Linked DNA regions of Sediminicoccus sp. KRV36. Each later gene encodes a partner of the first gene's protein in a complex. Links are inferred from orthologs where the notes say so. Each region holds a gene or a part of one and is shown on either strand. Other genes may lie near its edges. The genes, in order: tldD and LHU95_RS05010.

Evidence for each region.
Region 2: the proteins of tldD (region 1) and LHU95_RS05010 are in contact, whole or in part, in a solved structure (PDB 5NJ9), measured with the Escherichia coli proteins. The link is inferred for Sediminicoccus sp. KRV36 from one-to-one orthologs.

Annotation. Positions count from the first base shown.
Region 1 is NZ_CP085081.1:331,154-334,387, forward strand. The notes cover bases 315-3,232. They hold tldD (metalloprotease TldD), read left to right. Parts: upstream 315-994; coding sequence 995-2,470; downstream 2,471-3,232. Other genes in these bases: LHU95_RS01580 (PAS-domain containing protein), read left to right, coding at 315-983; LHU95_RS01590 (MBL fold metallo-hydrolase), read left to right, coding at 2,684-3,232. Outside these bases: more of LHU95_RS01580, read left to right, coding at 1-314; more of LHU95_RS01590, read left to right, coding at 3,233-3,234. UniProt on the Escherichia coli protein: Metalloprotease involved in CcdA degradation. Suppresses the inhibitory activity of the carbon storage regulator (CsrA).
Region 2 is NZ_CP085081.1:1,128,239-1,131,553, reverse strand. Bases 167-3,165 are described here. They hold LHU95_RS05010 (TldD/PmbA family protein), read right to left. Parts: upstream 2,352-3,165; coding sequence 981-2,351; downstream 167-980. Other genes in these bases: LHU95_RS05005 (pitrilysin family protein), read right to left, coding at 2,348-3,165; LHU95_RS05015 (MFS transporter), read left to right, coding at 167-900. In the rest of the region: more of LHU95_RS05015, read left to right, coding at 1-166; more of LHU95_RS05005, read right to left, coding at 3,166-3,315.

The DNA.
Region 1 (3,234 bases):
TGCCGGATGACGCGCTGGCGCCCGGCGCCCACATGCATGACATGGTGGATGCCCTGCTGGCCCATGGTGAATACGGCGAGGGCGAGGCCGGGCTGCGTGTGGCCGAAGCGATCAAGACGCGGCCGCGCTTCGCGCCCATCCGCTCGCTCCGGCCGCGCCCGGATGGCAGCATCCTGGAGGTCGTCTCGGACCCGACGCCCGATGGTGGCTGGGTGGTCACCTACACCGATGTCACCGAGGACCGGCAGGTTCGCACCGAGCTGGAGGCAGCCCGCGAGGCGGCCGAAGCCGCCAGCCGCGCGAAGTCGCGCTTCCTGGCCACCATGAGCCATGAATTGCGCACGCCGCTCAACGCCGTGATCGGCTTTTCAGAGGTGCTGCGCGGCGGCGCCACGCAGGAATTGACGATGGAATTCGCCACCGCCATCCAGGAGGCCGGCCGGCATCTCCTCTCGTTGATTGACGATATCCTCGACATCACCCGCGCCGAAACGAGCAACCTGCCGATCGCGCTGGAGGAAGTCGCCGTCGCACCCTTGATCGAAGGGGCGGCGCGCATGATCGGCCCGGCGGTCTCGGACGGAAAGCTGAACCTCACGCTGGACATCGCCCAGGATCTGCCCCGGCTGCGCGGTGATGCGCGCCGGTTGCGCCAGGTGCTGCTCAACCTGCTCAGCAACGCGACCAAATTCACCGAGGCCGGCGGGACGATCACCCTGCGTGCGCTGTGCACGGCCGAGGGCCTTGTGATCGAGGTGCAGGATACCGGCATCGGCATCGAGGCCAAGGATATGGAGCGGGTCTTCGAGCCTTTCACCCAGCTCGACAGCGCGCTCTCCCGCCGCTTCCCTGGCTCCGGCCTGGGTTTGCATCTATGCCGCACCCTGGCCCAGGCACAGGGCGGCACCTTGGGCCTGGACAGCACGCCCGGCATCGGCACCATCGCGCGCATCACCTTCCCGACTTCCAGCCTGATCTTCTGAACGGAACTCGCATGCCCCTCGACACACCCCTCGACTTCGCCGCGCGCGAGACGCCGCTGGCCGTCACCGACCGGCTTTTCTACACCGAGCTCGATCCGGCCGCCGCCGAGCGCCGCCTGCACGAAGCCACGGCGGGCGCCGAGGATGGCGAGCTGTTTTTCGAATACCGCGAGAGCGAGGCGATCAGCCTGGAAGATGGCCGCATCCGCTCGGCCAGCTACGACACGCAGCGCGGCTTCGGCCTGCGCGCCATCCAGGGCGAGGCGGCGGGCTACGCCCATGCGGGGGAGATCAGCGACGCGGCACTGGCGCGTGCCGCGGCGACCGTCGGCGCCGTGCGGCAGGGCCGCAGCGGGACGCTCGATGTCGGCCCGCGGGCGACCAACGCGCAACTCTATGAAGCCACCAATCCGCTGATGGGCGATGGCGCTGAACTCAGCTTCGCCGGCAAGACCGACCTGCTGATGGAGATTGACGCCCATGCCCGCGCGCTGGACCCGCGCGTCACGCAGGTCATGGCCTCGCTGCATGGCGAGTGGCAGGCGGTGCAGATCCTTCGCCCCGATGGCCTGCGCGTGGCCGATCTGCGGCCGCTGGTGCGGTTGAACATCTCCGTCGTCGTCGAGGAAAATGGCCGGCGGGAGACGGGCAGTTTCGGGGCGGGCGGGCGCTTCGCCTATTCGCGCGTGATCGGTGAGGGCGGTTGGCAGCGGGGCGTGGCCGAGGCGTTGCGCCAGGCCCTGGTCAATCTGCAAAGCATCCCCGCCCCCGCCGGCGAGACCGAGGTGGTGCTCGGCCCCGGCTGGCCCGGCATCCTGCTGCATGAGGCGATCGGCCATGGGCTTGAGGGCGATTTCAACCGCAAGAAGACCTCCGCCTTCGCCGGATTGCTCGGCACGCGCATCGCGGCACCCGGTGTCACCGTGGTGGATGACGGCACCATCGCCGACCGCCGCGGCTCGCTCACCGTGGATGATGAGGGCACGCCCTCCGGCCGCACCGTGATGATCGAGGATGGCTATCTGCGTGGCTTCATCCAGGACCGGCAGAATGCCCGCCTGATGGGCGTGGCCCCCACGGGCAACGGCCGGCGCCAGAGCTACGCCCACAGCCCCATGCCACGTATGACCAACACCATCATGCTGGGTGGCGCCCATAGCCCGGCCGAGATCATCGCGAGCGTGAAGCGCGGCATCTATGCGGTGAATTTCGGTGGCGGCCAGGTGGATATCACCTCGGGCAAGTTCGTCTTCTCGATGAGCGAGGCCTACATCATCGAGAATGGCCGCATCGGCGCGCCGGTGAAGGGCGCCACCCTCATCGGCAACGGGCCCGATGCGCTGACCAAGGTCAGCATGATCGGCCATGACAGCGCGATGGATCCGGGCATCGGCACTTGCGGCAAGAACGGCCAAGGGGTGCCCGTGGGTGTGGGGCAGCCCACGCTGAAGATGACGGGCCTGACGGTGGGCGGCACAGCCATCTGAGCGCGGCGCGGGGGGCTCAGCCCTCTCGCCCGCGCCGGCCGGGAAGGCTGGTTCGCCGGATCGGTATTCAGTCGTCAAACCAACCTCCTATAGGGTCGCCGGAGGCCGCGGCGCCGGCATGGCGTCGCCGCGCGCAGCTTGATCCCGGCAAATGATTTCGTTTGCCCGGCCGATGCTCTAGACTCGCGCCAGCGACGAGAAGGCAACGCCCCCATGAGTTTCGCTTCCACCACCGATCTCACCGAGAAACACGTCTCCTTCGACGAGCTCGGCGGCGGGCTCTACGCCTATACGGCCGAGGGTGATCCCAATTCCGGGGTGATCATCGGCCCCGACGGCGTCGTCGTCGTGGACGCCCAGGCGACGCCGATCATGGCGGCCGATGTGCAGGCGCGCATCGCTTCCGTCACGCCGCTGCCGGTCCGGCAGGTGGTGCTGTCGCATTATCACGCGGTGCGCGTGCTGGGCGCCTCGGGCTATCCGGCGCATTCCATCATCTGTTCGGACGCCACGCGCAACCTGATCGTGGAGCGTGGCGCCCAGGATATGGACAGTGAGATCGGCCGCTTTCCGCGCCTGTTTCGCGGCCGGGAGAGCATTCCCGGCCTGACCTGGCCGACCGAGACCTTCCATCGCAGCATGACCCTCTGGCTGGGGGAGCGGGAAGCCCAGATCATCCATATCGGCCGCAGTCATACGGCGGGCGATACGGTGGTCTGGATGCCGAAGGAGAAGGTCCTCTTTGCCGGCGATACGGTGGAGTT
Region 2 (3,315 bases), 800 kb from region 1 along the record:
TGGCTGCTGGCGGCCATGGCCCTCGCGGGCCTCGCCAACGCCGTCTATCACCCGGCCGATTACGCCATCCTGGGCAGCTCGATCCAGGAGGCGCATGTGGGCCGCGCTTTCTCCCTGCACACCTTCGCCGGCTATGCCGGCAGCGCCGTTGCCCCGGCGCTGATGCTGGGCGCGGCGAGCCTCGGCGGTGTCGGCTTCGCGCTGGTGCTGGCCGGGTTGCTCGGCCCGCTCGCAGCCCTGCCGCTGCTGCGCGAGGCGCTGGCCGAACGCAGCCAGCCCGCGCGCGCCAAGCCCGCACCCGGCGCACCCCGCCTGCTGAACGCTGCGGTGATGACGCTGCTGGCCTTCTTCGTGCTGATCGCGCTGTCCAATTCCAGCATCCAGGGCTTTGCCGTCTCGGCCTGGAATGCGGCGCATGGCACCTCCCTCACCGCGGGGAATATCGCGCTCACCGCCTGGCTGGCGATGAGTGCCGCCGGCGTGCTGGTGGGCGGCTATGTGGCGGACCGCACCAAGCGCCACGGGCTGGTGGCCGCCGCCGGGCTGGGCTGTGCGGCGCTGCTGTTCCTGGTCGCGGGCAGCATCGCCTGGTCACCCCTGCCGCTGCTGCTGGTGATGGGCCTCTCGGGCTTCCTCTCCGGCATGATCATGCCCTCGCGCGACATGCTGGTGCGCGCAGCGGCACCGCCGGGCCAGGCGGGCGCGGTGTTCGGCGTGGTGAGCACCGGCTTCAATATCGGCGGCATGGCCGGGCCGCTGGCCTGTGGCTGGCTGCTCGATCACGGGCAGCCGCAGATGGTGTTCATCGCGGCCGCCTCCTGCCTCGGCCTGGCGGTGGCGAGCGCCCTCTGGCAGGAGACACGGCGCGTGCGGCGTGTCTCCCTGGCGGCGGCCGAGTAGCGCCACCAAGGCCGGAGAGATCGCCGGTTATTGTGCGAGCCTGCCGCCTTCCCGACATTCCCATCAGGACGGAGGGCGCTCTACGCGCCGGCCAGCGTCATCCCGTCCACGCGGATCGTCGGCGCATCGCTGCCGCGCCGGAATTCCAGGTCATTGGCCGCGCGCATGGCGAGGAACATCTCGGGCAGCTTGCCGGCGATGGTGATCTCGCCCACCGCCTCGGCCAGTTGCCCGTCACGGATCATGAAGCCGGCCGCCCCGCGTGAGTAATCGCCGGTGATGCCGTTCACGCCCATGCCGATGAGTTCCGTGATGTAGAGCCCCTCGCGGATATCGCTCATCAAGGCGGCGGGCGTCACATCGCCCGGCTCCAGCCAGAGATTGGTGGGGGCTGGCGAAGGCGGGCCGCCGGTGCCGCGCGCGGCGTGGCCGGTGGTGGTGAGGCCCAGCTGCTTCGCGCTGCGGCCATCCAGCAGCCAGGTGGTCAGCACACCATCCTCGATCAGCGCGCGGCGAATGCCCGGCTGGCCCTCGCCATCGAAGGGGCGGCTGCGCGGGCCGCGCGGGCGCAGCGGATCATCCATCACGAACATGCCGCGTGGCAGGATCTGCTGGCCCATCGCATCCTTCAGGAAGGAAGTCCCGCGCGCGATGGACGCGCCATTGATCGCACTCACCAGATGCCCGAGCAGCGAGGCCGCGACGCGCGGATGATACACCACGGAAAGCCGCGTGCTGGCCGGACGCGTCGGGTTCAGCCGCGCCACCGCCTGCTCACCCGCGCGCCGGCCCAGCAGGGCAGCGTCATCGAGATCGGCGAGGTGACTGGCGCTGGAGTAATCATAATCGCGCTGCATGCCGGTGCCCGCACCGGCCAGCGCCGTGGCCGAGATGGAATGCGAGGCACGGGTATATTCGCCAAAGAAGCCGCGCGTCGTCGCCAGCGCGCGCGTGGCACGGGACCATCCGGCCGAAGCGCCCTCGCTGTTTGTGACACCCGGCACGGCCATGGCGGCTTCCTCGGCCAGGGCCGCGCGGGCCAGCAGGGCATCCGCATCGGGCTCCAGAGCATCGCCCAGATCAAGACCGGTGAGAGGTGCCGGCGCATCCAACAATGTGGCCAGCGCATCCTCCGGCACGACGCGCGCCATCGCGACGGCGCGCTCGGCCAGGGCCGCGAAACCCGAGGGCGACATATCCGTGCCGCTGACGATGGCGACGCGCTTGCCGATGAAGACGCGCAGGCCGAGATCACTGCTCTCGGCACGCTCCAGCTCCTCGATGGCGCCGAGGCGGCGCTGCACGGAGAGCGAGGCGGAATGCACCAGCAGCGCATCGGCCTGTTCCGCGCCGGCGCGGCGTGCCGCATCCAGCAGGGCGTTCAGAACATCCGCGTTTGGCTGGCGGGGCCGATCCACGCTGCGCTCCGCTTCGCGATCGGACCCGCTCATGCCGCCATCTTCTCCGCGATTTCGGCGAGGCCCATCACCTTGCCGATCGGCCCCATCGTCGCCAGCGTCGGCTTGCCCGCAAAGATGCGCTTGGCCGCGCGCTGAATATCCTCGACCGTGACGGCGGCGATGCGCTGCTTGGTTTCCTCGGTCGGGATGATGCGGCCATGCACCTGCAATTGCCGCGCAATCTGCTCGCAGCGCGAGCCCGTGGATTCCAGCGACATGAGAAGCGAGGCGCGCAGCTGCGCCTTGGCACGGTTCAGCTCATCCTCCGTCACATCGCCGCGCACACGGCGTAGCTCCTCGATGGCGACGGGCAGCAGTTCCGCCACCTGGTCCTCGCCCGTGCCGGCGTAGAGCGCGAAGACGCCCGCATCATCGTAAGGATGCGCGAAGGAATAGATGGAATAGACGAGGCCCCGCTTCTCGCGGATTTCCTGGAACAGGCGGGAGGACATGCCGCCGCCCAGCAAGGTGGAAAGCAGCATCACCGGATAATGATCTGGGTCGGTGTAGTGGGTGGAGGGGAAGCCCAGCACCAGATGCACCTGGTCCAGTTCACGCTCCTCGCGGAATTCGCCGCCGGCATAGCGTGCCAGTTCGGGCTGATGCGGTGTCACGTCGGGCAGGTCGCGGAAATGCTCGCCCACCATGTCCAGCAGCGCGTCGTGATCCAGCGCACCGGCGGCCGCGACCACCATGCGCGAGGGGCCGTAGTGGCGCGCCATGTATTGCGTCAGCGCCTCACGCGGCATTTTCTCGATGATCTCTTCCGTGCCCAGCGTGGGCCGGCCCATCGCCTGATCGGGGAAGCAGGCATGCTGGAAGTGATCGAAGATGATGTCATCCGGCGTGTCATTCGCCTGGCCGATCTCCTGCAGGATCACGCCGCGCTCGCGCTCCAGCTCCTCGGGGATCAGGGTGGAATGGCAGAGGATATCGCCGATGATGTCGGCGGCCA